DNA from 4 places in the Permianibacter fluminis genome. Region 2 is predicted to be linked to each of the others. Evidence: predicted binding sites of a transcription regulator. Region 2 holds the regulator's gene; each other region holds the start of a gene.
What was found. The regulator FliA, encoded in region 2, starts transcription of late flagellar genes. The targets are predictions, from matches to a motif close to CTAAAGTTTNNNNNNNNNNNGCCGNTAA.
Positions count from the first base shown of each region.

Region 1: the regulator FliA is predicted to act here: its motif matches at 5,110-5,137, upstream of HPT27_RS09375 (motility protein A).
Region 3: the regulator FliA is predicted to act here: its motif matches at 3,680-3,707, upstream of HPT27_RS08540 (methyl-accepting chemotaxis protein).
Region 4: the regulator FliA is predicted to act here: its motif matches at 5,069-5,096, upstream of HPT27_RS00940 (methyl-accepting chemotaxis protein).

Region 1 covers NZ_JABMEG010000001.1:2,151,163-2,158,726, forward strand. The annotation lists gene pheT (phenylalanine--tRNA ligase subunit beta) at 1-1,139, shown strand, start outside; gene ihfA (integration host factor subunit alpha) at 1,178-1,480, shown strand; gene HPT27_RS09355 (MerR family transcriptional regulator) at 1,458-1,811, shown strand; tRNA gene HPT27_RS09360 (tRNA-Pro) at 2,026-2,102, shown strand; gene HPT27_RS09365 (substrate-binding periplasmic protein) at 2,349-2,984, shown strand; gene HPT27_RS09370 (OmpA/MotB family protein) at 3,184-3,972, opposite strand; gene HPT27_RS09375 (motility protein A) at 4,110-4,961, opposite strand; gene HPT27_RS09380 (hypothetical protein) at 5,428-5,652, shown strand; gene HPT27_RS09385 (PLP-dependent cysteine synthase family protein) at 5,649-6,740, shown strand; gene HPT27_RS09390 (sodium-dependent bicarbonate transport family permease) at 7,073-7,564, opposite strand, start outside.
Region 2 covers NZ_JABMEG010000001.1:3,075,118-3,082,681, reverse strand. The annotation lists gene flhA (flagellar biosynthesis protein FlhA) at 1-269, shown strand, start outside; gene flhF (flagellar biosynthesis protein FlhF) at 310-1,962, shown strand; gene HPT27_RS13390 (MinD/ParA family protein) at 2,003-2,848, shown strand; gene HPT27_RS13385 (RNA polymerase sigma factor FliA) at 2,878-3,579, shown strand; gene cheY (chemotaxis response regulator CheY) at 3,646-4,017, shown strand; gene HPT27_RS13375 (protein phosphatase CheZ) at 4,063-4,818, shown strand; gene HPT27_RS13370 (chemotaxis protein CheA) at 5,091-7,409, shown strand; gene HPT27_RS13365 (protein-glutamate methylesterase/protein-glutamine glutaminase) at 7,422-7,564, shown strand, end outside.
Region 3 covers NZ_JABMEG010000001.1:1,984,841-1,992,404, forward strand. The annotation lists gene HPT27_RS08525 (DUF2185 domain-containing protein) at 1-52, shown strand, start outside; gene relA (GTP diphosphokinase) at 419-2,641, shown strand; gene mazG (nucleoside triphosphate pyrophosphohydrolase) at 2,659-3,522, shown strand; gene HPT27_RS08540 (methyl-accepting chemotaxis protein) at 3,755-5,896, shown strand; gene HPT27_RS08545 (TonB-dependent receptor domain-containing protein) at 6,050-7,564, opposite strand, start outside.
Region 4 covers NZ_JABMEG010000001.1:204,190-211,753, reverse strand. The annotation lists gene tkt (transketolase) at 1-600, opposite strand, end outside; gene HPT27_RS00950 (M4 family metallopeptidase) at 1,159-3,483, shown strand; gene HPT27_RS00945 (GGDEF domain-containing protein) at 3,688-4,884, shown strand; gene HPT27_RS00940 (methyl-accepting chemotaxis protein) at 5,175-6,803, shown strand; gene HPT27_RS00935 (PilZ domain-containing protein) at 6,891-7,244, opposite strand; gene HPT27_RS00930 (DUF1631 family protein) at 7,241-7,564, opposite strand, start outside.

The DNA of each region.
Region 1 (7,564 bases), 920 kb from region 2:
TCACGCTGCCGGATGCGCAAGTCGAAGGCATTCTGACGCGCCTCGGTTTGCAACTCAGCAATGTCGCTGACGGCTGGCACTGCGTCGCGCCGCTGCACCGCTTTGACATCAGCATTGAAGCCGATCTGATCGAAGAACTCGTGCGCGTGCACGGCTACGACAAACTCGAAGCGCGGGTACCGCACGCTGACTCGAAAATGGTCCGCATGCCGGAACACCGCGTGCTGGAAAATCGCCTGCGCGATCTGCTGGCCGACCGCGGTTATCAAGAAGTGGTCACCTACACCTTCGTCGAACCGAAATTGATGAAGACGCTGGAGCCGCGGCTGGAACCGCTGGCGCTGCTGAACCCGATCACGCCCGAGCTGGCGGTGATGCGGACCAACCTCTGGGCCGGCCTCGTCAACGCGGCGCGCTACAACCTCAACCGTCAGATCAGCCGCCTGGCGCTGTTCGAAATGGGCCTGCGGTTTGTCCCGCAAGCTGGCGGTGAGTTGAATCAGGAAAAAGTGATCGCGGGTCTGGTGACCGGTGCGCGCGAGCCGCTGCAGTGGAACCATGGGTCTGGTTCAGGAAAACAAGATTCGTTCGATTTCTATGACCTGAAAGGCGATATCGAAGCGCTGCTGGCCATGGGCGGCGAGCGTAAGGTCGAGTTCCGGGTCGGCAGTCATCCGGCCCTGCATCCGGGCCAGACCGCCGAGGTGGTGGTCGATGGCAAGGCCATCGGCCTGCTTGGCGCGCTGCACCCCGAGAAGGTCAAGGAGCTGGATCTGCCGACCGATGTGTTCGTGTTCGAACTGGCACTTGTGTCACTGTCTGAGGGCGTGGTGCCGCGTTACCGTGAGCTGTCGCGCTTCCCGGGCGTTGGTCGTGACCTGGCTTTGGTGGTCGATGAAAGTCTGCCCGTCGAGGCCTTGTTGCAAGTCGTTCGCGACCAGGCCGGCGAAAGCCTGGAAGAGCTCAGGGTGTTTGACATCTATCGCGGCAAAGGTATTGATTTGGGTAGAAAATCTGTTGCCGTGGGCTTGATCTTCCGGCACCCATCGCGCACTCTTACTGACTCAGATGTCGCTACCCTGATGGATGCCATCCTGGCAGGCCTGAAAGCGCAGTGCGGCGCCCAGTTGCGCGAATAAGCGCCGTTGCACAAGTAAGTACAAGAGAGCCCAGCCTCATGGCACTGACCAAGGCAGAGATGGCCGAGCGGTTGTATGAAGAGCTCGGCCTGAACAAGCGGGAAGCCAAGGAGCTCGTCGAAGCCTTCTTCGAAGAGCTGCGAGGGGCGCTTGAGCGCGGTGAGCAGGTCAAACTCTCCGGCTTCGGCAACTTTGAATTGCGCGACAAGAACCAGCGGCCGGGGCGTAACCCCAAGACTGGTCGGGAAATCCCGATCAGCGCCCGCCGGGTGGTCACTTTCCGGCCGGGCCAAAAGCTCAAGGCCCGAGTAGAAGCGTATGCTGGAAGCGAGCAACAATAACGAATTCCTGCCCATCCCGGCCAAGCGCTACTTCACCATCGGTGAGGTCGCTGAGCTGTGCCTGGTCAAGCCGCACGTGCTCCGCTACTGGGAGCAGGAATTCCCCCAGCTGTCACCGGTCAAGCGCCGCGGCAACCGCCGTTATTACCAGCGCGAAGACGTCGTGCTCATCCGGCAAATCCGTTCGCTGCTCTACGAGCAGGGCTACACCATCGGCGGTGCCCGCCAGCAACTGACCAATGAAAAAGCCGGCGACGACAAACCCGAAGCTGACACCATCCAGCGGGTGATCGAAGATCTCGAACAGTTGCTGATCATCCTGAAGAAATAACACTTTTGATCCCCCTCCTTCCCAAGGAGGGGCTAGGGGTGGTTGCGGAGGTCGAAGCCGCGGTCATCGATTCATCCCGAATTGCTCACAAAACCACCGATCTTCCCACGCTCACCGCCGTACTTCCAATCCATCCCAATCCCAAGCTGACCAACCCCAACAAATCCGCTATCATGCGCGTCCGCTTTTGCGCCCTCCGGGCGTAACGGCGATTCGGGGTGTAGCGCAGCCTGGTAGCGCACTTGCATGGGGTGCAAGTGGTCGTGGGTTCGAATCCCGCCACCCCGACCAACTCCAACAAAAGCCGACGTCACTGTCGGCTTTTGCTTTTTCTGCGCCAGCCATTCGGTATTGCTGGGCAGTTCACCGCGGTGTTCTGCGCTACATTAGTCTCCATGCACTGCGCAAATGTTGGCGCTGTCTGTGGGCAGCAGGTGAGGTTTGGCGTTGAGTCGGCTTGCGATCGTATTGCTGGTTTTACTGTCTCCGATGGTTGCTGGGGCGGCCGAGAAGGAATCGTGCGGGGCGCCGCTGCGGGTGATTCGCAATCATGATTCCGTGCCGGACGAGGACGATCTGTTTTTGATGCGGGTAGCAGACAAGGCGCGTTGCCAGATTGAGGTCATCCTGTCCAATCATCGGGTGACGTTGCCGCGACGGATGGAGATGCTGCGCAACGGCGAGATTGATCTTGTGATCGGTGCGAGCAAGGTGCCTGAGCGGGAAGCGTTCGGCTATTTTTCCTTGCCGTACCGGACGGAGCGAATCCGGGTTTGGGCGCGGGTGGCGGACAAGACGCGGGTACAGGGTAAAACCGCACCGCAATTGATCGACGAGGGCTGGCGGTTGATTGGCCCGGGTCAAGGCTGGTTTGGCACGTATTACGAAGGACTGCAGAAACAGCCGAACAAGGTGATCGAATTCAAGCAGTTCAGTCAGGGCGTACGCTTGCTGGTCGGCAAGCGCGGCGATTTGCTATTGGGTGATGAAGTGTGGCCGTCACGGCTGGAGGCGGCGGACCAGCAGGCGCTGTATCAGTTGCCGGATTTGTTGCATGAAGACCCGGTTTACATCCTGTATTCGCGCAAGACCGTTGATGAGTCCGTGGTGGCACGGATGGATGTCGCCATCAAGGCCTTGGGCATTATGCCAGCAACGTCAATAGAACCTTGAATCGAACTGTATTGATCCAAGTACATTAAATTAGCGCCCTCCCGCTCAAAACTCATTTCAAGCAACGCCTGCTTGTACGTCCCACCACTTGGTTATTGCTGTCAAAGAAAGCCGTACATTTTGCACTGTCCTGTCCTGTCCTGTCCTGTCCCGACCTGACCTGACCTGACCTGACCTGACCTGACCTGACCTGCCCCGCTCAGCGAGTCGCAACCTGCACCGGACTCGATTCGTTCTGCCGTATCAGCAAGCTCACCCGCCGGTTTTGTGCGCGACCAGCCTCGTCGGCGTTGCTGGCGACGGGGGCAGTATCGGCGACACTGACGGCACGCAGACGGGCGCCGGGAATGCCATGGTCGGCGAAGAATTGCAGCACGTTCGTGGCGCGCGCAGCGGCGAGCTCCCAATTGGAGTGAAAGCGCGGCGTGTCGATGGGTTGATTGTCGGTGTGGCCTTCGATGTAAATGGTGCCGTGCGTTTTGCCAAGCAGTGGCACCAGCCGGTTCAGCAAGGACTGGCCCTCCGGCAACAGTTCGGCGGCGGCGCTGGTGAACAGTACCCGATCGCGAATTTGCAGTTCGGTGTAATCATCATGGGCCTTGATGGCGATTTGATCCCCCCAATTCTGTTCAGCCAACAACCGGGTCAGGGATTCCGGCAGGCTTTCCGATGAGCTGGTTGGCCGCGTTGCCGGCAACACGGCGATGGCGGCATCGGTGGCGGGCGCAGTCAGCGCGCTGATTTGTTCAGTAAGCGCGCTGACGGATTGCTGGCTTTGTTGCAGCTCCTTTTTCTGCTGCTGGTTCTCGGCGACTTGCTGTTCCAGTTTCAGTTGCGCCAATACGGTCAGCACGATGAACAGCGTGGCGATCAGCGCGAACACATCCAGATAGGACAGCACCCAGTTTTCTTCCGGCTCTTCGCTGTGCTCGATGGCATAGAGCTGGTGCAGGGCGGAGAGGTGGGCGAATTTATGACCATCGTTCATGTTGGTGTGCTCATTTCGAAATCAATTCGGGCTGGGCGTGCAAAACAAACGTTCAGCTCACTGATGTCGGTTAAGGCGGGTGATTCGACACGGAAATCACCCCCTTCCGGCCTCCCCCTTCGCAGGGGGCGTCAGTGTTAAATCAAAGCGCCCGCTTGTCGGGTGCGAACGCGGTTGGCGGGAGCCTCATTGAAATCCGGTTCGTCAGCTTCCAGCGGCGGTGCATCGAGTTCGTTGTCGTAGTGATAGATAAACGATTGCAAAGTTTCGCGCAGCACGGCCGGGCTGCGCCGTTGCGACAGCAGCGAAATGCCTTCCATCACCATGGTCATCAGCATCACCCTCTGTTCGGTGTGCCGCTCCAGTTTGATTGCGACCGGTTTGAACACCAGATTGGCGAGCAGCAAACCATAGAACGTGGTGATCAGGGCCAGCGCCATGTTGGCGCCGATCTCCATCAGATTGCGGTCAGCCATGATCTGCAGCATGTTGATAAGGCCCAGCAGCGTGCCGACCATGCCGAACGCTGGCGCGAATGCGGCCATCGAGCGAAAAATCTGCGCCTCGGCGCGCTCTTTGGCTTTTAGGCGGGCGATACGCCATTGCAGCAGCGTCATCACATCTTCCGGCGGGGCCTTGTCGAGCAGCAGTTGCACGCCGGTGCGCAGGAAGCCGTTGCGGCTGTGCTGCAAACGGTTTTCCACTTCGCGGGCATCGCCACGGTTCCAGTGCTTGGCCATTTCGACCAGTTCGTCGATGGCGCGCCCGGGCGCGAGTTTTTCTTCGTGCATGGCCCGACGCAGCGACAGCAGCACGCGGCGCACTTCCGCCATTGGGTAGGAAACCAGAGTGGCAGCGATAGTGCCGCCGATTACCACCAGCAAGCTGGCGCCGTCGAAATAGGCGCGGGCATCGTGCGCGGTCAGCGCAATGACCAGCCCGATCAGAATCAGGCCGAGGCCGAATCCGAGCAGAGTCGACAAATTCATGCGGTTCTCCCTGTCTGGCGCGACGGCTCGACTGCGCGGTGTAGCAATGACGGCGGCCGTTCAAGCGTGATGGCGAAACGGCTGCTGTTGCCAATCCAGTGACGGACACGTGCCGGCAACTCCCTGCGCCGCACACGGGGCTGACAGGGTATCGGCCGCGCCGAGCAAAACTGTTGTCCAGCGGTCGGCGGGCGTTGCTACTGGAGCAATAACGGGACCAGCTCGCACTTGGCGCGTTCATGCCGTTAAGGCATTGATTTGGTTTGACTCCTGCGCTGACGCGGCGACCGTACCGGCAAGCTTTTGCCGACCGGCAAGCCGTTTGCGTGGAACTCAGGCCAGCCCGTTGCCGCGATAATTGGTACGAAGGCGAAGGATTTGACCGGGAATATGATCCGGATCAGCCCCGGAATCGCCGGCATTGCCTACAGTCAACGTCAGAGTCGTCCTCTTTGGAGTTGCTGCCATGCCAGATCGCAATCAGCGCATCGAATACCTGATCAAACGCCGTGACGAATTGCAAAAGCGTATCGCGGCCATCAAGGCCGATTACAGCAAGGGCTTGTCGGCCGATTTTGGTGAGCAGGCCATTGAATTGGAGAATGCCGAGGTGCAGGCCGAGATCACCCGGGTCGCGGTTGAAGAGCTGGACAAAATCGAGCGTGAACTGAGCCAGCTGGGGGTGGCGTGAGGGCCGCGCAGCGACTCTGGGTGGCGCAAGCGATCGAGCGCATCGAGGCGGACTTTCAACGCTCCGCCGATACCCATTTGATCCCGCTGCCGTTGCCCGGTTTTCCCAGCATTGATTTGTACTTCAAGGACGAATCGACTCATCCGAGTGGTTCATTGAAGCATCGGCTGGCGCGGTCGCTGCTGCTGTTTGGTTTGTGCAACGGCGACATCCACGCCGACACCACCTTGGTTGAAGCCTCTAGCGGCAACACCGCCGTTTCGGAGGCGTATTTTGCCCGGCTGTTGGGTTTGCCGTTTGTCGCGGTGATGCCGCGAACCACCTCGCCCGAAAAAGTGCGGGCGATTCATTTCTATGGTGGCAGCTGTCATTTTGTCGAGTCGCCGGCGCAGGTCTATGCCGACGCCACCCGCATTGCCAGCGAGCGCAAAGGCCACTATCTGGATCAATTCAGCAACGCCGAACGGGTGACCGATTGGCGCAGCAACAACAATATCGCCGAAGCCATTTTTCAGCAGATGCAGCGCGAGCCGCACCCGTTGCCGCGCTGGCTGGTGTGCAGTGCCGGCACGGGAGGTACCTCCGCCACGCTCGGTCGCTACCTGCGTTACCGCCGGCACGACACCGAACTTTGCGTCGCCGATCCGGAGCACTCGGTGTTTTATGCGTGCTGGCAGCAGCAACGCCGCACGCTGACCTGCACCGAACCTTCACGCATCGAGGGCATTGGTCGGCCGCGCTGTGAGCCTTCGTTTATGCCGCAGCTCATCGACCACATGGTGAAAGTGCCGGACGCTGCCAGCGTCGCGGCGGTGCGTGAGCTGGAGCGGCTGCTGGATCGGCGCGTCGGTGGCTCGACCGGCACCCAATTCATTGCTGCACTGGAGCTGATGCAGCAGATGCGCGCACGCGGCGAAACCGGCTCGGTAGTGACGCTGATCTGCGACAGCGGCGAGCGCTACGCGCATACGCTGTTCAACGATGACTGGGTGCACCAGCAAGCATTTGATTTGCCGCATTGGTGCCAGCGCATTGGTCAGTTGCTGGCGGGCGATGCGGCGCCGTTGTTGGCGCCGAGAGGTGATTAGCAATGTAGCCAGGGCTTTACGCGTTACAGATCGGGTTGTGTATTGCTCCCCTCCTTGTCAAGGAGGGGCTGGGGGTGGTTCAACTCAGCGCACTTGGCGGTCCGTTGTACGACCCGATTAGTTCATGTCCGCAAAGTGTCCAATGCTCCCAGTACTCGGACATCATTTGCGATCTTCACTCAACCACCCCTAACCCCGCCCAGCCAATCCCAGAGGGCTTGGCGCTTCGCAGGCGCTCAGTGCATCTGCACTGAGCTTCACCCTGCTTCGCCCTTGACAAGGAGGGGGATCAGACAGGCAATCATTACACTGTTTTTGTTTGAGTTGCCGCTTCAGCCCAACACTGCACTCGCCATGCCGTAATACAGCGGTATGCCAATCAGGATATTGAACGGAAAGGTCACGCCGAGTGACATGCCAAGAAACACCGCCGGGCTCGCTTCCGGAATCGCATCGCGCACGACTGCCGGCACCACGATGTAGGAAGCGCTGGCAGCGAGCACGGCGAGCAGGGTGGCATCGCCGATGCTCATGCCGGTCGCCCAGGCAAAACCAATCGCGAGCAGCGCGTGCAGCATGGGCGCGACAACCGCGTAAATCAGCAGCCATGGTGATTGTTTGCGCGCGTTCGGCAGGTGCTGCGCTACTTGCCAGCCCATGTCGAGCAGGAAAATCGCCAGCAGGCCTTTGAACAACCATTTGATCAGCGGCAGCAGCGGTTCGGCGCCAGTCGGGCCAACCACGAAACCAATCACCAGGCTGCCGAGCAGAATCACCTGACCGCCATCGGTCAGGCATTCGCGCAACATGCCGAGTGGCGTATG
Region 2 (7,564 bases):
CACTGGAGCAATTGCTGCAGAAATCACTGCAGATTGCTGGCGATGAAGGTGCCATCGAGCCGGGTCTCGCCGAACGGTTGCAGCGATCCCTGCTTGATGCCGGTCAGCGTCAGGAGATGTCCGGGCAACCCTCGGTATTGCTGACTTCGCCCGGTTTGCGGCCAACACTGGCGCGCTTTGCCCGCTTTGTCAGTCCCGGCATGCACGTGCTGTCGTATCAAGAAATTCCGGAAAACAAGCAAGTGAAAATTGTCGCGACAGTGGGCTGACGCCCGCCGTTTGCCATAGTGTTTAATGGAGTACAGGAACATGCAAATTCGCCGCTTTTTTGCCAAAGACATGCGCAATGCGCTGGCTGAAGTCAGCCGCGAGCTGGGCCCGGATGCGGCGATTTTGTCGAGCCGCCGGATTGGCGGTGGCGTCGAGTTGCTGGCCGCCATTGATTACGACCCGTCGGTGTTGAGCACAGCGGTTCCGCGCAGCGTTGATGCGCGCAATAGCGCGTCCTCTGATGGGGCATCTGAAACGATGACCGAATCCCTTGCGCCGGCCGCAGCAAAGCGTGCGCCAGCCGCTGACAAGGCACAAGCGACCAGCAAGAAGACACCATTTGAAGCCTTTCTTGAGTTGGCAGAGCGGCAATCCGCGCAAGCATCGGACGATGCTCACGCCGCCGAAGTTGCCGTGCCGCCGCGCGAGCGTAGCCGCACCGAACGCAATCGCCAACTGCCGGCAAAAGATGCCGGTCGGAAATTTCAGTCTGCACCGGCAGGCCAGACCAAGACCGCTGCCAGTCGGCGTATGACCCGGTTCGACGCTGACCACGAAGCGATGGTTGCCCGCGCTGCGACGTCTGCCGAAAAAGCGCGCCGCCCGGACGGTGCTGACACTGATCAGATGCCAAACGCGCCACGCAGCCAGCAAGCCGGCCTTCAGCACAATGAGCGTCAAGACTTGCAGGCCGATTGGCCGGGTCCAAATGCCGCGCCGGCAGGCTTGCGTGATCTGCAGGAAGAAGTCCGGCAGTTGCGCGGTTTGATGCAGGAGCAATTGCAGGGTCTCGCTTGGCGCGATTTGAAGCAGCGGCAGCCGCTGCGCGCGATGCTGACCAAACGGTTGGCCGCGCTGGAGCTGTCACCGCGGCTGCGCGAGGTGTATGCCAGTGCCGAAGGCCGTGATGTCGAACAGGCGTTGGCAACGGCCTATGCGGCGATCGCCCGCGATATCGTCAACAGCGATGACGCCATGCTCGATCAAGGCGGCATTTATGCCTTTGTTGGTGCCACCGGCGTTGGCAAGACCACGACCATTGCCAAACTGGCAGCGCGATTTGCCCTGCGTCACGGCGCCGGCAGCGTTGCCCTGATTAGCACCGACAGTTTCCGTATTGCCGGTCACGATCAGCTGGCGACCTATGCACGATTGATTGGCTGCGCGGTGCGCACCGCCGACAGTGCCGCCAGTTTGCAAAGCGCGCTCGACAGTTTTGTCGACCGCCGGCTGATCCTGATCGACACCGCCGGCATGAGCCAGCGCGATGCCCGACTGGCCGAGCAACTGGCCGCACTGGCCAGCGCCCGTTACCCGGTCAAACAGGTTCTGGTGCTGTCGGCGACCGCACAACGGGCGATTTTGCAGGAAAGCGTCAAGCAATTCGGTCAGCGCCGTGTGCATGGCGCAATCTTGACTAAACTGGATGAAACCACGTCGCTGGGTGCGGTCCTGACGGTACTGCTGGAGAGCCGGCTGCCGCTGATGGCGAGCTGTGACGGCCAGCGGGTGCCGGAGGATCTGCGGTCCTTGCGCGGTGCCCAACTGGTCGACCGGGCGCTGAAGCTGGCCGAACAATTCCGCGACGGCCCGGACGAATGGCTGATGGCGCAAGAACTTCCGGTCGGCCGGGGGTTGGCGGCTCAGGTGGCGGCCAACCCAGCCAAGGTGACCGCCCATGCTGGCATTTGATTTCAAACAGGGCCTGGACCAGGCCTCGGGGTTACGGCGGATGATACAGGCACGGCCGGTCAAGGTGATTTCGGTTACCGGCGGAAAGGGCGGCGTCGGCAAGACCAGCGTCACGGTCAATCTGGCGGTCGCGCTGGCCGAGCAGGGCCATGCGGTCATGGTGCTGGATGCTGACCTCGGTCTGGCCAACATCGACGTGATGCTCGGTTTGCATGCCGGCCGCAATCTGTCTCATGTGATCAGCGGCGAATGCGACATTCCGGACATCCTGCTCGATGGCCCCGGTGGCATCAAGATTGTGCCGGCTTCCAGTGGCACCCAGGCCATGGCGCAGCTGAGCCCGGCCGAACACGCCGGACTGATTCGGGCGTTTAGCCAAATCGGCCACCAGATTGATTATTTGTTGATCGATACCGCGGCCGGCATTTCCGACACCGTGATCAGTTTTACCCAGGCTTCGCAGGATGTCTTGTTCGTGGTCTGTGACGAGCCGACCTCGCTGACCGACGCCTATGCGCTGATGAAGATCCTGAACCGCGACCACAAAATGGCGCGGTTCCGTCTGCTCGCCAACATGGTCCGCAGTCCGCAGGAAGGTCGCGATCTGTACGCCAAGCTGACCCGGGTCACCGACAAGTATCTGGATGTGACGCTCGATTACATCGGCGCCATTCCGTTTGACGAAAACGTGCGCAAGGCCATCCGCAAACAGCGACCGGTGGTCGATGCGTTTCCGCGTTCGCCGGCGGCGCTGGCCTACCGGCAACTGGTCAAGAAAGTGGAAAGCTGGCCCCTGCCGCAAACGCCCGGTGGCCACATCGAATTTTTCATGGAGCGCCTGGTGCAGATGTCCAACCAGGCGGCACTGTCAGAAACGGGTAGCTGATGTACGCACCAGCCCACTATGCGAAGGCCATGTACGAAACTGCCCAATCCCCCGAGGAATTGCTTAACCAGTACGCGCCACTGGTCAAACGCATTGCCCACCATTTGCTGGCTCGCTTGCCGGCAAATGTGCAACTCGACGACCTGATGCAGGCCGGCATGATCGGCTTGCTGGAGGCGTCGCGCAAATACGATTTCAGCAAGGGCGCCAGCTTTGAGACCTTTGTTGGCATCCGCATCCGTGGCGCCATGCTGGACGAGGTGCGTCGCAACGACTGGCTGCCGCGCTCGGTCCATCGCAATGGCCGGCGCATTGCCGAGGCCACCAAGGCGGTTGAGCAGCGGCTTGGCCGGGATGCGCGCGATGCCGAAATCGCCGCGGAAATGCAGATCAGCCTGCACGAATTTCAACAGCTGCTGGCCGACAGCAGCGGCGGGGCGGTCTATGGTTTTGATGATGTCGGCCTGACTGACGATTTATTGGCGCAGCAGGAAGGGGTTCATCTCGCCGGTCCGCAGGAAGGGGTTCATGACGAGGCGTTCCGCAAGGATTTGGCCGCTGCCATCAGCCAGCTGCCGGAGCGGGAGAGACTGGTACTCGCGCTATACTATGATGAGGAAATGAACCTGAAGGAAATCGGGGCCGTCTTGGGGGTCAGCGAGTCGCGGGTCTGCCAGATCAGCAACCAGGCCATGGCCCGGCTGCGTGGCAAATTGCGTGACTGGAACTGACGCCAAGTCGTATCAGCATAAGAATTTTCAGTATTTGAGGGCAGATTAATGGCGTATGACAAAAACATGAAGATTCTCATCGTCGACGATTTCTCGACCATGAGACGCATCATCAAGAACCTGTTGCGCGATCTGGGGTTCACCAATACCTCGGAAGCCGATGATGGTGCTACCGCACTGCCGATGCTGCAGAACGGTAACTTCGACTTTCTGATCACCGACTGGAATATGCCGGGCATGCAGGGCATTGATTTGCTCAAGACTGTCCGCGCCGATCCCAATCTCAATACCTTGCCGGTGTTGATGGTGACCGCTGAAGCCAAGCGTGAACAAATCGTCGAAGCGGCGCAGTCGGGCGTCAATGGTTACATCGTCAAACCGTTTACCGCCCAAACCCTGGAAGAAAAGATCAACAAGATTTTCGAGCGGATTGGCTAAGCCCGGCGGGGCACGGCAGCAGTGGCTGAGCCCGGGAGCAGTGGCATGGACACCGACAATAATGAGCAGTGGAGCCAGAAAGTGTTAGGACAAGCCAAAGAGCTGGTGCAATTGCTGGAGTCGGGCCAACACGATGCCGCCCAGTCATTGCTCGACCAGATGCGCGGTGAACGGGACGTCAATCTGTTTTCGGAAATCGGCAAGCTGACCCGGCAATTGCACGAAGCGCTGATCAGCTTTCAGCTCGACAACAAGATCACCAGTTTTGCCGCTCACGACATCCCGGATGCCCGTGAGCGGCTCAACTATGTGATCACGATGACCGAGCAGGCGGCCAACCGCACCATGGATGGCCTCGAGCGTTGCATGCCGCTGGTGACTCAGCTCAATCATCAAGCCAGCGAATTTCGCGGCAAGATGCAGAAGCTGCTGCGCCGGGAAATGCAGCCCGGTGAATTCCGCATTCTGTGTGACGATCTGGTCGCGCATTTCGAAGGCACGGAAAAGCAGTTAAGCGATGTCCAGCACACGCTCAATGACGTGATGCTGGCGCAGGATTATCAGGATCTGACCGGACAGGTGATCCGGCGCGTGATCAGTCTGGTGCACGACGTCGAAGGCAGTCTGGTCGAGTTGGTCAAGATGTTCGGCAGCATGACCGAAATGGCGTCAGCGGCGAGCGAACCCGGTAAACCGGAAGTGACCAAGGGTGTGGAAGGCCCGATCATAGACAAAACGCGCCAGGATGCTGTGCATGGGCAAGACGATGTCGATGCCCTGTTATCCAGTCTGGGCTTTTAACCTGGAAACGGCGATTGGCGCTCAAAGTGATTGTTAGATGTGCGTCTGACTTTCTGAGTCACGACGATTGCAAATAAGTTTGGAGAGTTGGTCGGTCGCTACACAATGCATAGCGCCTTCCGGACTTGGTGATACAGCGTTGCGGCTTTTTTTGCAAAAGAGTCGCCTCACGAGGAATTCAACCTCGTTGCGGCTTTCGCTTTGTCTCACCGGCGCCGGAAAGCACTCTGCATAGTGTCCAACCACCATTTCCAGGTTACAGGCGGAACACGATGGCCCTTGATGCTGATGAGGAAATTCTCCAGGACTTTCTGGTCGAGGCCGGCGAGATTCTGGAGCTGTTGTCGGAGCAATTGGTCAAGCTGGAGCGCAGTCCGGATGATCTGCCGTTGCTCAATGCGATCTTCCGCGGCTTTCATACGGTCAAAGGTGGCGCCGGGTTTCTGAAACTGACCGCGCTGGTCGAAGTGTGCCACCTCGGCGAAAACATTTTTGACAAGCTACGTAATCAAGAGCTGCGCGCCAACGCCCAGATCATGGACCAGGTGCTGCAGGTACTGGACGTGGTCAACCGCATGTTTGATGAAGTGCGCGGCGGCAATGAACCGGTTCCTGCGGATCCGGCTTTTCTCGAAGCGCTGCACGCCTGTGCCGAAGGCAAAATGACGGCCGAAGCGGCACCGGTCGCGGCGGCTGAGCCTGCACCGGCACCTGCGCCGGTAGCGGCATCAGCTCCGGCACCCGCTGCGGCGGCCAAACCGGCGGCAAGCGGTGACATTACCGACGCCGAATTTGAAAGCCTGCTGGACGAGTTGCAGGGCAGCAAAGCCGCGGCACCGGCAAGCAAGCCGGCGGCAACGGCGCCGGCTGCAAGTGCCGGTTCTGGCGATATTTCGGATCAGGAATTCGACGCGCTGCTCGATTCGCTGCACGGCAAAGGCAAAGCGCCGGTGGTCGCGGCGACAGCGACGCCAGCAACTACATCCGCAACAACATCCGCCGCAAAACCGGCTGCCGGCGGCGACACGATTTCGGACGACGAATTCGACAAGCTGCTTGATCAGCTAGATGCGCAGAAAAAATCTGGCGCGGCACCCGCGGCCCCCGCAGCAAAGCCGGCCGCACCGGCTGCCAAAGCGGCAGACAAACCCGCCAAGGCGAGCGCCGCGAAATCGGCGGATGCTGGCAAGGCCGCTGGCAAAGCCGGCGAGACCATTTCCGATAACGAATTTGATGATTTGCTGGATCAGCTGCACGGCAAAGGCAAAGCGCCGACACCAGTCGCACCCGCTGCGCGGGCACCTGCAGCAACACCAGCTCCGGCACCTGCCGCCGCAGCGGCAACACCCGCCGCTGCCACAGCAACGGCTGCTGCCGGTGCCGCTCCGGCGGCAGCTGGCGAAGCCATGGCGCAAGCGGAGACGACCGTCCGGGTCGATACCAAGCGCCTTGATGACATCATGAATCTGGTCGGCGAGCTTGTGCTGGTGCGCAACCGGTTGCTGACGTTGGCCAATGCGGTTGGCAACGAGGATTTGGGCAAGGCGGTGCAGAATCTGGATGTTGTCACCTCCGATCTGCAAGGCGCCGTGATGCAGACCCGGATGCAGCCGATCAAGAAAGTGTTCGGCCGGTTCCCGCGGGTCGTGCGCGATCTGGCGCGCAGCCTCAAGAAAGAAATCAATCTGGAGTTGATCGGCGAAGAAACCGATCTCGACAAGAACATGGTCGAGGCGCTGGCCGATCCGCTGGTCCACCTGGTTCGCAACGCGGTGGATCACGGCATTGAAATGCCGGATGAGCGCGAAAAATCCGGCAAGGATCGCACCGGCAAGATCATTTTGTCCGCAGCGCAGGAAGGTGATCACATCCTGCTCGAGATCCGCGATGACGGCAAAGGCATGGACCCGGCAATGCTGCGTCGGAAAGCGGTGGAAAAGGGCTTGATGGATCAAGATCAGGCCGAGCGCTTGAGTGATGTCGAAGCGTTCAATCTGATTTTCATGGCGGGCTTTTCCACCAAAGCCGAGGTCTCGGAAATATCCGGTCGCGGTGTCGGCATGGATGTGGTGAAAACCCGCATCTCACAACTCAATGGTTCGGTGTCGGTGTTGTCGGAAGTCGGCAAGGGCAGTCTGATTCAAGTCAAGCTGCCACTGACGCTGGCGATTCTGCCGACCCTGATGGTCAGCGTGCACAAGCAGGTGTTTGCTTTGCCGCTGGCCAGCGTCAACGAAATTTTCCATCTCGATCTGACCAAGACCAACGTGGTTGATGGCCAGTTGACCCTCGTGGTGCGTGGCAAGGCATTGCCCTTGTTCCATCTGGAAGAGTGGCTGGTGCGCGGCGCCGTGCGCAACACCAAACGTCGCGAAGGTTTTGTCGTCATTGCCCAGATCGGTTCGCAGCGCGTCGGGTTTGTTGTTGATGCCTTGATTGGCCAGCAGGAGGTGGTGATCAAACCCTTGGGCAAATCCCTGCAGGGTACGCCGGGCATGGCCGGTGCGACGATTACCTCGGATGGTGGCATCGCCCTGATTCTGGATATGCCGGCATTGCTCAAACAATACGCGCGCCGCAGTGCGGCGTGAGGCGCGCTCATTATGGCTGTGCGGGTACTGGTAGTTGATGACTCCAATTTTTTCTGCCGGCGGGTCGTCGAGATTCTGAAATCGGATCCGGGCATCCAGGTCGTCGGGGTGGCCAACAATGGTCTCGAAGCGGTAAAGAAATCCGCTGAACTGAA
Region 3 (7,564 bases), 1.1 Mb from region 2:
AGGAAGCGACCAGTTTCAACCAGTAAGCGATTGGAATGTGGAGAATAGGTAGATTTAGTTTTTTGACTCTCGCCCGTTCGACGAGCCGAGCAGCGGAGAGGTCTGGTGGAGTTGTCGGCGAGGACTGTCTGAGCGCGTAGCGCGAGTTCCGCAGCCGCCACCAGACCTTGAGCAGCGCAGGGAACCGTGCGTAGCACGGCTCGGAGCCGGGCATGTTTCTTTGGTAACTTTCTTTGCGTCAAAGAAAGTTACTCGCCCGCCGGGGCGAGACCCGGCACTCTCGGCCCTCGAATTGTCGGTCGGTTTTCGAACGCGAGCGTAAGACGATCCACAGCAGCCGTTCATCCTTCGACAAGCTCAGGACGAACGGAAGCATGCCGCGTCTCGCTATGAAAACCGAATAACGGAAAGCCAATAAATGGTCAAAGTCCGCGAAGAATTCCCCCTCACCCCCGATGGCGCCATCGATCTGAGCTCATGGCTCAACCGAATCAACGTTCAGCGCGAACCCGAGCAAATGAAGCAGCTCGAAACCGCGCTGGATCTGGTGATCGAGCAGCATTGGGATTGCCTGACCGAGCTCGGCATTTCCTGTTTCGAGCAGGGCTTGGCGATGGCGGAAATTCTCGCCGGGCTGAATTTGGATACCCAGACGCTGACCGCGGCGCTGATCTATCCGAGCCTGCAAGCCGGCGATCTGAAACTGGAAACGGTCGAGGACAAGCTTGGCAAGGAAGTGGCCAAGCTGGCGCGCGGGGCGTTGCGGATGGATGCCATCCGCAGCCTGCAGGCCAGCAAACAAGGCAACAAGCTGTCGGCATCGCAGGGCGACAATCTGCGCAAAATGCTGATTGCAATGGTCGATGACACCCGCATCGTGCTGATTAAACTGGCCGAGCGGATTTATCTGCTGCGTGCGGTCAAGGAAAAGGACGAGAGCACTCAGCGCCGCATCGCCGAAGAAACCCGCGAGGTGTTTGCGCCGCTGGCCAACCGGTTGGGCATTGGCCAGCTGAAGTGGGAATTGGAAGATCTGGCGTTCCGCTATTTGCAGCCACAGCAGTACAAGGGCATTGCCGGGCAGTTGCACGAGAAACGGCTGGCGCGCGAGCAATACATTCGCGACGTCATCAAGCGGATTGAAAGCGAGCTGGAAAAGTCCGGCATCAAGGGCGAGGTCAGCGGTCGGGTCAAACATATCTATTCCATCTGGCGCAAGATGGAGCGCAAGGGCGTCGGCTTCGACGAGATTTATGACGTCCGCGCCGTACGGGTGTTGGTGCCGGAAATTCGCGATTGCTATGCCACTCTCGGTATCGTGCATTCGCTCTGGCAACACATTCCGAAAGAGTTCGACGATTACATTGCCACGCCGAAAGAGAACGGCTATCGCTCGCTGCACACGGCGGTGATTGGTCCGGAAGGCAAGGCGCTGGAGGTGCAGATCCGTACCTTCCAGATGCATCAGGAGTCGGAGCTTGGTGTCGCCGCGCACTGGCGTTACAAGGAAGGGGCGGCGGCTGGTGCCGACGCCGGGCACGAAGGCAAGATCGCCTGGCTGCGGCAATTGGTCGAGTGGCAGGAAGAAGTCGCCGATTCGAATGCGCTGCTGGAAGAGTTTCGTCACGAAGTCGTCGAGGATCGGGTGTATGTGTTCACCCCGGATGGCAGCATTGTCGATTTGCCGGCGGGCTCAACGCCGATCGATTTTGCCTATCATGTGCACACCTCGGTCGGCCATCGCTGTCGCGGCGCCAAGGTCAACGGCCGCATTGTTCCGCTGACTTATGTGCTGCAAACCGGCGAGCAAGTGCAGATCCTGACCGCGAAGGAGGGCGTGCCGTCGCGCGACTGGCTCAATCCGCATCTGGGCTATGTCCATTCACAGCGGGCACGGCTGAAAATCCAGACCTATTTCCGCCAGCAGAATCGCGAGCAGAATATTGCCGAAGGTCGCGAGTTGCTGGACAAGGAGCTGGCGCGACACGGCCTGTCGAAAGCCGAGCTGTTGCCGCTGGCCGAGCGGTTCAATTTGCACAGCGTCGAGGATTTGTACGGCAATATCGGTGCTGGCGAAATTGGGGTGGTGCAGGCGATCAATTCGCTGCTGGCGCTGCATATGCCGCAGGCCGAACCAAGCACCGAAATCAAGCCGGTGGTGCGGGCGCCGAGCGAGCGGGAGGCCAGCGGTGCAATTTCAGTGCAGGGAATCGGCAATCTGATGACCCATTCGGCCGGCTGCTGCCGGCCGGTGCCCGGTGACGCCATTCTCGGTTACATCACTCAAGGCCGCGGCATTGCCATTCACCGGGCCGATTGTGCTCACATGCTGCGCGCGCGTGAGGATCGACAGGAGCGGGTGGTCGATGTCCAGTGGCAGAGCGATGCCTCGGCGCTGTATCAGGTGGATTTGGCGATTGAGGCCACCGATCGGCAAGGCTTGCTGCGCGATGTGACGTCGCTGGTCGCCAACGAAAAAATCAACGTGGTCGGCCTGACCACCCACGTCAACAAACGCACCGGCATCACCAGCATTGGTCTGGAAGTGGAAGTGCGCGATGCCGATGCGCTCGGTCGACTGGTGTCACAGATTGCCAAGCTGCCGAGCGTGCTGTCGGTGCGCCGACGCAATGATGGCTGAGCAAGAGCGATTGCGCGATGACTGAAGAAAGCAAAACAAAGACCGCCGAAGCGGCGCTAAGCCAGCTGCTGCAACTGATGGCGACGCTGCGTGATCCCGATAAGGGCTGTCCCTGGGATCGTGAGCAGACCTTTGCCACCATCGCGCCTTACACGCTGGAAGAAGCCTACGAAGTGGCTGACGCGATTGCCCGCGAAGATTTCACCGAGCTGAAAGGCGAGCTCGGCGATCTGTTGTTCCAGGTGGTGTTCTATTGCCAGATGGCCAGCGAGCAGGGGCGGTTTGGTTTTGCTGACGTGGCGCAGGCCATGTCGGACAAATTGCTGCGCCGGCATCCACATGTGTTCGCCGACGGGCAATACGTTTCCCATGCTGAGCTGCATCGGCAATGGGAGCAGCGCAAGGCCGAAGAACGCGCCAGCAAACAGACCGGTTCCGGCACCGAGCCAAGCCTGCTCGATGATGTGCCCTTGGCGCTGCCGGCCTTGGCGCGGTCACAGAAAATCCAGAAGCGGGCCGCCAGCGCCGGCTTCGATTGGCCGGACGCCGATGCCGTGGTCAGCAAGCTGCATGAAGAATTGGACGAATTGGCGGCGGCCCGGGCCGCCGGCGACGCTGACGCGATGGAAGACGAATTTGGCGATCTGCTGTTCACCTGCGTCAATCTGTCGCGGCATCTGCAGCTGAACAGTGAAGCGGCGCTGCGCCGGGCGACCGACAAGTTCAGTCGCCGGTTTCGATTGGTCGAACAATTGGCGCGTCAACAAGGCGAGGCTGTCGCCGATTTGGGGCCAGACCGCTTGGAACAGCTCTGGCAGCAAGCCAAGTTGCAGGTCGATTTGCAGGGCAGTCCGCAGACCAAGTTATCGACCAAGCCATAAATTCAGCCGCAGACCGGGCTGTGGGTTTCAAACCCGCAAGACCGCTGTCACCGCTGCCGTCCGTGGCGCTCATGGCGTTCGCGCCAATCTTTTGTCGATGGCCTTTGTGCCAACTCGGCTGTTGCTGCTGTAGCTGATGCCGTTGCAGCCGCTTTCGCTCAAGTCTGCCCGCCAGCCGCCGATACGCCCACTACACTTATGGTTATTGGCAGCGTGACGCGAGGCAGTGGCAATGCAGTTCCGATCGATAGAAAAGAAGTTGCTGGTGCTCAACGGCATCGGCTTGTTGGCGGCGTTGCTGGTGATGCTGCTGGCCGGGCTCTGGGCCTCCGGCAAAGCGCAGGATCTGGTCCGCGACCGCACCAGCGAGCTGAGCCAGTCGGCGGCGCGTCAGCAACTGAGCCTGGCGGCTGACAAGTCCGGACACGACATGATCCGCCAGTTGGAAGATGCCTACCATTTTTCGCGCGCGGTCGGCGTGGCGGCTGCCTCGATTGGTGACGATGTGCGCGGCAATCTGATCAGCCCGGCCGCCGGCCGTGAACAGATCATGAAACTGACCGAGCAATTGCAACGGGCCATGCCGAAGGCGCTGGGCGTGTGGCTGGTGTTTGAGCCAAATGGTTTCGATGGCCGCGACAGCCAGTTCGGCGGGCGAGCAGAATTGGCCAGCAATGAAGCCGGCCGGGTGTCGATTTACTGGGCCTACAACCAGGCTGGCGAGATCGTGCCGGAGGCGATGACGGAAGAAGATCTGAACGACACCGCGCTCGGCGACAACGGCCTGCCCGGTAATCTCTGGGTAACTTGCGCACTCAAGGAAAAAACCGGCTGCTTCGTTGAACCTTATGTCGATGATGTCGATGGTGTGCCGACGCTGATGAGCTCGGCAACCGTGCCGATTCTGCGCGCCGGCAAAGCGGTTGGCGTTGCCGGCATCGATTACTCGCTGGTGGCGTTGAAAGAGATGGCAAACAGTGCCAACAGCGCCATGTATGGCGGCGCCGGCCGGACCATGCTGTTGTCGAGCATTGGTGTGGTCGTGGCCGACAGCGGCAATGCCGACAACATCGGCAAGAAACTCAGCGCACTCAGCGAGCCCTGGGCGGGTGGCGCGCAATCACGCTTGAGCCAGAGCCAGATCGATGTCCGCTTCAACGACGGTGATGATGTCGAGGCCATGATTCCGTTACCGCTGGCCGACGGCCACAGCCAGTGGCAGATGCTGATCCGGGTACCGACGCCGGTGGTGATGGCGGAAGCGGAAAAACTCAATGCCGAACTGAACAGCGCCAATGATTCGGCGACCGTGATCCAATTGGTGATTGCGCTGGCGGTGGCGGCCGTGGCGCTGTTCCTGGTCGCGATGACGGCGCGGGCATTGGCGCGGCCAATCAAGGGCGTCACCGAGACACTGCAGGAAATCGCCAAAGGCGGTGGCGATCTGACCCGGCGCCTGCCGGTCGCCAGTGAAGACGAGATTGGTCAGCTGGCGTCGGCATTCAATGAGTTTTTGACCCGGCTGCAGAATATGATGAAGGCCATTGCCGAGTGTTCGGCCGAGGTCAATCAGGCGGCGGCAATGACGGCGCAGCTGTCGGAGAAAACCTCGCAGGAAATCGCCGCCCAGCAAACCGATATCGACATGGTGGCAACTGCGGTCACGGAAATGTCGAGTGCCATTCAGGAAGTTGCCGGCGGCGCCAATCAGGCCGCTACGGCGGCTGACTCGGCCAGCAACGAATCGCGCGGCGGTCAGAAAGAAGTCAACAGCACCGTTGGCGCGATCCAGGCATTGGCAACCGATGTCCAGTCAGCGGCACAGGTGATCCGGCAATTGGCCGATGACAGCGCGCAAATCGGCAATATTCTCGATGTCATTCGCGGAATCGCCGAGCAAACCAATCTGCTGGCGCTCAATGCCGCCATCGAAGCGGCGCGCGCCGGCGAGCAGGGGCGCGGTTTTGCCGTGGTCGCCGACGAAGTGCGTAATCTGGCCCAGCGCACGCACACCTCCACTCAGGAAATCCAGAACATGATTGGTGCGATTCAGGCCAGCACCGAGCGCGCTGTTGCGGCGATGACCACCAGCCGGGGTCGCGCTGAAGACGCCGTGAGTCAGGCCGACCGGGCCGGCCTGTCGCTGCAAACCATCACCACCGCCATCACCACGATCAGCGACATGAACACGCAGATTGCCACCGCGGTGGAAGAGCAGACCATGGTTACCGAAGAGCTGACCCGTAACATCACCTCGATTCGCGATGTTGCGGAAATGCTGGCGCGCGGCGCCCACGATAACGCCGGCACTGGCAGCCAACTGAAATCACTGGCGGATCGCCTGCAGCAGTTGGTGGGACAGTTCCGGCTGTAGGCGCAGCATTGGGGCATGGTCGGTGCGTTGGCGGCAGCATCAGGATCAGCAACTGCGACTGCAGGCCAACGCATTGAAGAGAAATGACAGCAGAAAAAAGGGGCCACCGCAGTGGCCCCTTTTTCCTTCACGGACTGAACAGCGGATTCCGACTCAGAACGTGGTGGTTGCCCGCAGGTACAGGAAGCGGCCTTTGTTATCGTAGGTGCGGAAATCGGTATCACCTTCGAAGCCGGTGTACAGCCGCGGTGGTTGCTTGTCGGTCAGGTTTTCGACGCCGAGACTGAACCGGGTTGCCAGCGCTGAGGCCGCCCACGACACTTGCAGGTCGTGATAGAGATAAGCCGGCACCACCCGGTCAGACGGATCGGCGTTCGGGCAATCGGTGGCCCAATCGGCTGGTGCGGTATTGCTCAGGCATTCGTCGGCCTGAACGCCGCTTTCACGAACCGAATGGATGTAGCGCATGGTCCAGCTGGCGTCCCAGTCACCCAGGCTCCAATCCAGCGTTGCCAAGGCCCGCACCCGACCAAAATGGCCATCACCGCCGCGCGACTGGTCCACGAACAAGCCGGCATTTTCGACCAGCGATTCGGCGACACCTGCTACCGCTTCCTTGTCGTACTTGATGAAATAGGTCGCATCCAGATTGAACTTGAATCGACCGAACGCGGTTTCATCGAACAGGTAGCGGATATTCCAGTCGATACCTTCGACATCGAGCGCGCCGACGTTGGAGGTTGGATCATCGATCTGGGAATTGCCTTCCGACCAGCTGCCGAACGCATCGCGATGGATACGATCGCAATACAGACCGCGGCTGAAGCACAGATCCAGAATATTCTGGGTACCGACCGTGGAAATGGTGTCCTCCAACTCGACATGGAACCAGTCGATAGTGGTCGACAGATTGCTCAGAAAGCTCGGCTGATACAGCATGCCGAACGTCAGCATGGTGCCGGTTTCCGGGCTCAGATCCGCGTTGCCGGATTGAATGGCGGTCAGCTGATCAAACGGGCTGTTGTAATTGCCGTTGCGCGGCACGCCAACGCAGGCCTCGGCTGCATGCGGGTTGGCATCGACAATGGCCTGCGTCAGTCCGGTGCAGGGGTCGGTAAACTCGGCTGCGCTTTCCAGTCGGCCGGTGTAGAGGTCGGTCATGGTTGGCGAGCGGAACACTTCGGCCCAGGTGCTGCGAATTTTCAAATCCGCCCAGGGCTTGTACAGCAAACTGACTTTGCTGTTGGTGGTGCGACCAAAGGTTGAATAATCCGAGGCCCGGCTGCCGATGTTCAATTCGAGCAGTTCGGCGCCCGGCACATTCGCCAGCAGCGGCACATTCAATTCGAAATACAGTTCGCTGATGTCGTACTCACCGAAGATCGGATCGTTTTCGATGCCATCGACGGTACGCTGCACCGCCAGGAAATCCGGATCAAAATCGTAATCGGTCCAGCGCCACTGGTAACCGGCGGCCAGCGCCAGCAGGCCAGCGGGCAGCTCGATCAGATCGCCGGTGATGGTCGCTTCGGCAACTTGCTGGTGCTGGGCCAGCACATCATGGGTATGCGGCTGAATTTGCGTCAGCAACTGCGCCACGGCCGGATCACTCGGGTCGAGGTTGTACAGATTGACCGGCGTGCAATTGGCAATCGGATTGCCGACCGT
Region 4 (7,564 bases), 2.9 Mb from region 2:
GTCGTCGGTGAACCAGCCTTCGACATGGCCATCGATCGAAATGCCGTTGTCGTCATAAAAGCAGATCAATTTGCCCAAGCCGAGGGTGCCGGCCAGTGACGCCACTTCATGCGAGATGCCTTCCATCAGGCAGCCGTCGCCGAGGAAGACATAAGTGTGGTGATCGACGATGGCGTGGCCGTCGCGGTTGAACTGCGCGGCCAGCATTTTTTCGGCAACGGCCATGCCAACCGCGTTGGCCAGACCCTGACCGAGCGGGCCGGTGGTGGTTTCAATGCCCGGCGTGTAACCGTATTCCGGATGGCCCGGCGTTTTCGAATGCAGCTGGCGGAAATTTTTCAGATCATCGAGCGAGACGTCATAACCACTCAGGTGCAGCAGTGCGTACTGCAGCATCGAGCCGTGACCGTTCGAGATCACGAAGCGATCGCGGTTCGGCCAGTTCGGGTTTTGGGGATTGTGCCGGAGCGCGTCGCTCCACAGCACTTCGGCGATATCTGCCATGCCCATTGGCATGCCGGGGTGACCGGATTTGGCTTTCTGAACGGCGTCCATTGCCAATGCACGGATGGCATTGGCCTTCTCAAAACGACTGGGCATCAGGGGCGTCTCAGTTTGGCTCGGCGCAGCGGGGGCGATGAGCTGGCGCAGGGGGCTGGCGAAAAAGCGCGCTATTTTCGCTGAACGCGCCGGTCAGGGCAAAAGCTTTCCCGTTTTCCCGCCAGCTTCCTTAATTGCACATGTGTCTTATATAGGAGGGCAATGCCTGCCCCTCGGGTCGCCACGGCCCTGCCGATGGCGCAGCGCAGCAGATGTATCGCTTTGTGGTGGTGTTGTCATCTTACCGTAGCAATGTGACGCAGTTCTCATTTTGACCTCCCCAGCAGGCCTAGTTTCGCCCCCCGGCAGCGGTCATGGAGGTTCGCCATACCGGGAGATAACCCGGAGGCGGAGGCCGACTGCCAGCAACTGCGCCAAGGAAGGGCATGCAGCTGATACTGGCTGGATTGGTTCCGTTTCCCCCGTCTTTGCGTTGTAGGCGTTGGGTTGGGCTGCGTCGGTTTTGGTCGCATGTCGTCGGCAGGCTGGCGTCAACCCGGTTCTCTCAACCCGAGAGGCCCAGGGCACCCTACAACACAACATCGGGGAAACACTGCAATGTCAGTCATGAACAACAAGATGGCAGCCGCCATCGCTCTGGCCCTGGCGGCCAGTGCGCCGGCTTGGTCTGCCGACCGAGTCGAGCTCAGTCTCGACACCCTCGCCAGCAACAATGTCGTCGGCCAAACCTCGACCGCCATGGCCAAGTCCGGCGGCGGCAACGCGATGACCGCGCTGCTGGCCCGCGACGAGTCGTTTGCGCTGAAGGCAGATCGTAACTTGGGCGGCGGTGAGCGGCTTGAGCGCGGTCAACAAACCTTCCGTGGCCTGCCGGTCTGGGGCGCGGAATACACCGCGACCCGCGACAAGAACGGTATTTTCACTTTCGTCTCCGGCACCGTGTACCAAAACCTCGGTCGCGACGTGACCAGCGTGACGCCGCGGCTTGATGGCAAGGCTGTCAGCCTCCGCGCCAAACAAGCCTTTTTCGGTCTGAAGCCGCAAGTTGGTGGTCGCAATGCCTTGAAGCAAGCGCAAGTGCTGCCGGCGGTTGAGCACGAGAAAGCACCGGAACTGATGATTTTCCAGGGCGATGACGGCCGCGCCAGCCTGGCCTATCGGGTGACGTTCTTCAGCAAAGGCAAAAAAGGCCAGCTGCCGAAACAACCGGTGATGTTCATCGATGCCAACACTGGCAAAGTGCTGTTCCAGTACGACAACCTGCAAACCGAAGAAGCCGGTTCCGGCCCCGGCGGCAACGCCCGCATGGGTCAGATCGAGCACAGCACCAGCGGTACCGGTTTGGCCGGCGCCACCATGGTCACCAAAAGCGGTAGCACCTGCTCGATGAGCAATACCGCGACCCGGGTGATGAACGCCAACAACGGCACCAGCACCAGCAGCACCACGCCGGTATCGTTTTCCTGCACCACGACCGCCAACCGTTTCGTCGAAGCCACCGTCAACGGCGGCTACGGCGTGCTGAACGACATCCTGTTCAACGGCGCCAAAACCGTTGAGATGTACAAGACCTGGTTCAACGTCGCGCCGCATCCGCATTGCTCGGGTACGCTGCGTCAGTACGGTCACTACGACAGCGGCCTCGACAACGCGTTCTGGTCGAATTGCACCATGGCCTATGGCGATGGCAGCAGCTTCCACCCGCTGGTCTCGATGGATGTGGTCGGTCACGAAATTTCGCACGGTGTTACCGAAGCGCGCTCGAATCTCGCCTACAGCGGGCAGTCGGGTGGCTTGAACGAATCGTTCTCGGACATCGCCGGCATGGCGGCGATTTACTACGTTGGCGGCAACGTCGACTGGAAAATCGGTTCGATGATCAAGAAGACTTCGGGTCAAATGCGCTGCATGGATGATCCGACTTGCGATGGCCGCTCCATCAAGAACGTGGCCAATTACACCAGCGGCATGGACGTGCACTACAGCTCGGGCGTGTACAACCACGCGTTCTACCGGCTGGCCACCACGGCGGGCTGGAACGTCAAGAAAGCCTTCGAAGTCTATTACCGCGCCAACAACAACTACTGGACTTCCAGCAGCACCTTCCAGCAGGCCGGTGATGGCGTCTGCAAAGCGGCGATCGATCTGGGCTATTCGGCCACGGACGTCAAAGCCTCACTGACGGCGGTCGGTGTTACCGGCACCGCGTGCGGCGGTGGCGGTGGCGGGACGACCACCACGCTGAGCAACGGCGTTGCGCTCGGTAGCCAGGGTGCAGCGGCCGGTTCGGGCCTGAACTACAAGATTGACGTGCCGGCTGGCGCCAGCAATCTGAAGTTCGTCACCACCGGTGGCAGCGGCGATGCCGATCTGTACGTCAAGTTTGGTAGCGCGCCGACCTCGTCGTCGAATGACTGCAAGTCGGAAGGTAGCACCAGTGCCGAGAGCTGCACGATTGCCGCGCCGTCGACCGGCACTTACTACGCTCTGCTGAGCGCCTACTCGACGTTTTCGGGCGTCACCATCACCGCGTCGTACAGCACCGGCGGTGGCGGCGGTGGCAGCAGCGAAGTCGAGCCGAATGACAGCACGGCAGCGGCCAACAGCGTCAGCACCAGCGGCACGACGATGAGCGGCAACATGGGCAGCAGCACTGACAGCGATTACTTCAAAGTCACGCTGCCGGCCGGCGCCACGCTGACCGCGACGCTGACACCGAACACCAGCTCGGACTACGATCTGTACATCTACAACAGCAGTGGTACCCAGGTCGCCGCCAGTGAAAATGGCAGCGGTGCGGTCGATACCGCCAGCAACACCAACAGCACCACGGCGGCCTCGGTTCGTTACGTCCGGGTCAAGTACTACAGCGGTGGCACTGGCGCCACCAATGGCAAGTACACCGTGAAGCTGACCTGGTAAGCCGCCACCGCAGCTTTACCAAGAAGGACTTTACAAAGTCGTACCAAAACGCCCACCACCTGGTGGGCGTTTTGCTTTTCAAGGCACCACTCACTTTGTGTCCTTGTGCAGCGGATTTGTCGAATTTTGTACAGCCATGTTGACGGTGGCGGCACTCGGGTATGCTCTGCGGCAATTATGTGAACTGAATCACGTTGTCGGCTCATGGATCTCAGTGCTCGTGCGGTTCTGATTTTGGCGGCAGCCGTCGTGACCACGGCCGCAACGGTCATGCTCTATGTCCGAGCCAGTCGGCGCGTGTACCCCGGTTTTGGTTTCTGGACACTGGCGATGCTGGCTTATCTTGCCGGCCTGGCCGTGTTTGCCTTGAAAGATGTCTGGAGTCTGGCCCGGCCGCTGGCCAGCCAACTGCTGGTGGCGGCGCCATTTTTGATTGCGCTGGGGTTTCGCCGGTTTTATCAGCAGCAATTGCGCCTGTCATTGCGCTGGGATGTCAGTCTGCTGGCGCTCAGTTTGCTGACCCTGTTGCTGCTGCCGGTGTTGACCACGACGGCCGGTCAGCAGGTTGGCGTGTTCTCGCTGTTGTATGCCGCAGCCCATCTGTATCTGCTGGCACTGCTGATGTGGCTGCGCGACGGCCGTCGCAACGCCACGCTGCGCGCTTACGCGCTGGTGCTGCTCGGCGTGGCGGCCTTGTTCACCTACCGCGCCTTTGTCAGTTTCTTTCTGGAGCCGGGCCACGAGATTTTTTTTGAAGATGCCTCGGCGCTGCTGCGCATGGCCTGGAATGCCGTCGCGGTGGTGTTGACGCTGTGCCTGTTTCTCGTGCTGACCTTTGAGCGCACCGAGCAGGAGCTGGTCCGGACCCAGCAGCAACTGCGCCAGCTGGCGCAATTTGATTCCCTGACTGGCGCGGCCAGTCGCAGCCATTTTCTGGCCTTGGCCTGGCAAGCGGTGCAAACCAGTGCCCGGCAAGCTGCCGCGACTTTGGTGATGTTCGATCTCGATCACTTCAAACGCATCAATGACAACCACGGTCACGCCAGCGGTGATCAGGCGCTGCAGCAACTGGCGATGACCGTGCAGGCCAACCTGCGTGCCGGTGATGTGTTCGGCCGACTCGGTGGCGACGAGTTTGCCCTGTTGCTGCCGGCGACAACACCGGCGGCAGCGACCAGTGTCTGTCAGCGCATTGCCGAGCGCCTGAAAGCGGTGCCACAAACCGACAACGCCACGACCCTGACGCTGAGCATGGGCGCGGTCACAGTGACACCGCCGGAAACCATCGAGCGGGCGCTGGCCCGGGCCGATGCGGCGCTTTATCGCGCCAAGCGCGAGGGCCGTGATCGGCTGATCATCGATGACGCCGCTGCCAGCGCCGGGCTGTACGCTTCGGATTGATGATTCATCGCGGTCGAGTGCTCCTGGCATCGCCGTTCGCACCGAGCCCGTCATCGAGGCCGTCACCGAGCCCATCATCCAGCCGCCACCCGCTGCCATCCATCCACTTCAATCTGCCGGGCGCCGAGACCGTTGATTCAAGGCGGCAAGATTTTGCCGCCCGCGCAGGCTATCCCGTTCGCCATTCAAGTCAGCCGGCACGGCGCCGATAGCCTGTCAACAGCGCTCGCGGAAAAGACTGCTAGTGTTAAGCGGCCGACAGAGGCCCAGTTCGGCGGCGGAGAAAAACAATGAGCATGCGCAATTATTCGGTCGGCCAACGCAATGTGGTCGGCTTTGGTCTGTTGACGGCAGCGATGGTGTTGCTCGGCATCGTGGCCCTGGTCCAGATGAGCAAAATCCAGGATGCCTTGGTCGAGACGCGCGATGTCTGGCTGCTGGGCACCAAGGCGCTCGGCGAGATTCAGTCCGTACACGCGCAATCCAGAGCCGACGAGCTGCGCGCACTGCTGTCCAGCGCGGTCAGTGATCAGCAGCACCAGCGCGATGAGGTCAACCAGATCCGGACCAGTCTGCGGCAACCGGAAAAAGCCTACGACGACACCATCATCGATGACGTCGATCGGCGCAATTTCGATGAGTACCGGCGTCTGGCGCAAAGCTATCAAACGAGTGCCGATGCGGTTTTTACCGCGATCTCCGGTGGCCAGCACGAAGCGGCGCTGAGCAAGGGCCTTGGCGATTCGGAGCAAGCATATACGGCGCTGGCCAAGCATCTGGCGATGATGGTCGATTACAACAGCGATGGCGCCAAGGCGGCCGGCATTGCCGCCGATGACACGGCCAGCGCCGCGCGCTGGACGGTCATCGTGCTGCTGGTGTCGGCACTGATTTTCACCGTGCTGACCGCCAAATTGCTCAGCAGCAGTGTGACCGGTCCGCTGGATCTGGTGGTGAAAGCGGCCGAACGCGTGGCCGACGGCGATTTGACTCACAGCATCGGCGTCGATGGCAACGACGAGCTGACCCGGGTGCAATCAGCATTGCAACGCATGCAGGCCAGCCTGCGTGAAACCATGCAGCAGATTCAGGGCTCGGCGGTGCAACTGGCCTCGGCCGCAGAAGAGTTGCATGCGGTGACCGATGGCGCCAGCAAAGGCATTCAGCGCCAGAATGATGAAATTCAAATGGCGGCCACGGCCGTGACCGAAATGTCGGCAGCGGTGGATGAGGTGGCGCGCAATGCCAACCACACCTCCGATACCTCGCGGGCAACCGAAGGCACCGCGGCCGCGGGACGCAAACAGGTACGCGATACCGCGCAGGCGATTGATCAGCTCGCCGGCAACGTGGTCCAGACCAGTGAATCGATCAAGACGCTGGCGCAGCAGGCCAGTGATATCGGCCGGGTGCTCGATGTCATTCGCGGCATTGCCGATCAAACCAACCTGCTGGCGCTGAACGCCGCCATCGAAGCGGCGCGCGCCGGCGAGCAGGGCCGCGGTTTTTCAGTGGTGGCCGATGAAGTGCGCGCGCTGGCCCAGCGCACGCAAGCCTCGACCCGGGAAATCGAGCAGATGATTGCCAGCATCCAGCAAGGCACCCAGGGTGCGGTCGGGGCAATGGAACAAAGCAACGAGCAGGCCCAGCGCAGCCGCGCGCTGGCCGAATCGGCCGATGACGCGCTGGAAGAAATCACCAAGATGGTCAGCCGGATCAATGAAATGAATTTGACCATCGCGGCGGCGGCCGAAGAGCAGGCGCAAGTGGCGCGCGAGGTCGACAAAAACCTGATCGCGATCCGCGACATCGCCAGCCAGACCGCCACCGGCGCCGAAGAAACCTCGGCCGCCAGCAATGAGCTGGCGCGTCTGGCCAGTTCGCTGAATGCGATGGTCAGCCGGTTCCGACTGCGCTGATCGGGCGTGATAAACCGCGTGCGCCTTGCGGTCCGTTGCCAATAAAAAACCGGCTATTGCCGGTTTTTTATTGGCGTCTCGGCCAGTTTAGCGAAAGCGCGTCTGCCAAGCCTGAAAGTCGCTGCCCTGCGCGGCCATCACGACAAAGCCGACCGAATAGTTGCCGCCTTCACGCGCTTGGCACCAGCGCACTTCAGCGGTCAGCAAATAGGGTTGGCTGCCATCACGCAATTCAATCAGCACATCCAGCAGCAGCCCGGGCGTCAGTTCGACATTGCTGAGGGCGTTGAACCCGCTGCTGGAAATGTCGTGGGTATTGGCATGCAGCACCGCGGTCGTGGCCACCGAGGTTGGCACCTGACGCAGGATCTGGATATGCACCGGCTCGGCGCTGGCGAGTCGATTTTCCTGTCGCTGTTCCTGTTCCGGTTTGTTGCTCATGAGCCGTCCTCGTCACTCAAGAATTGCCGGCGCTCGCTGACCAGATTCTGCAAGGTGTTGTCGAGCGCCGAGCCGGATTCAACCACCCGGAAACCGTCGACCAGCACCAATTGAATCAAGGCGTCTATGTCATGCTCGGCCACTTTCTGGCCCTGCCGGTCGACAAACAGATAATGCTGATCGCTGGCCCGTATCATGGCCAGATAGCAGGCGCGGAAATGCTCTTGGTCGCGGCGCAATTCGACCAGCGCACCACTGCGTAACGTGGCGATCAGGGCGCGGGCCTTTTCCTGTTGGGTGGCCAGCAGCGCAGCCTGTTC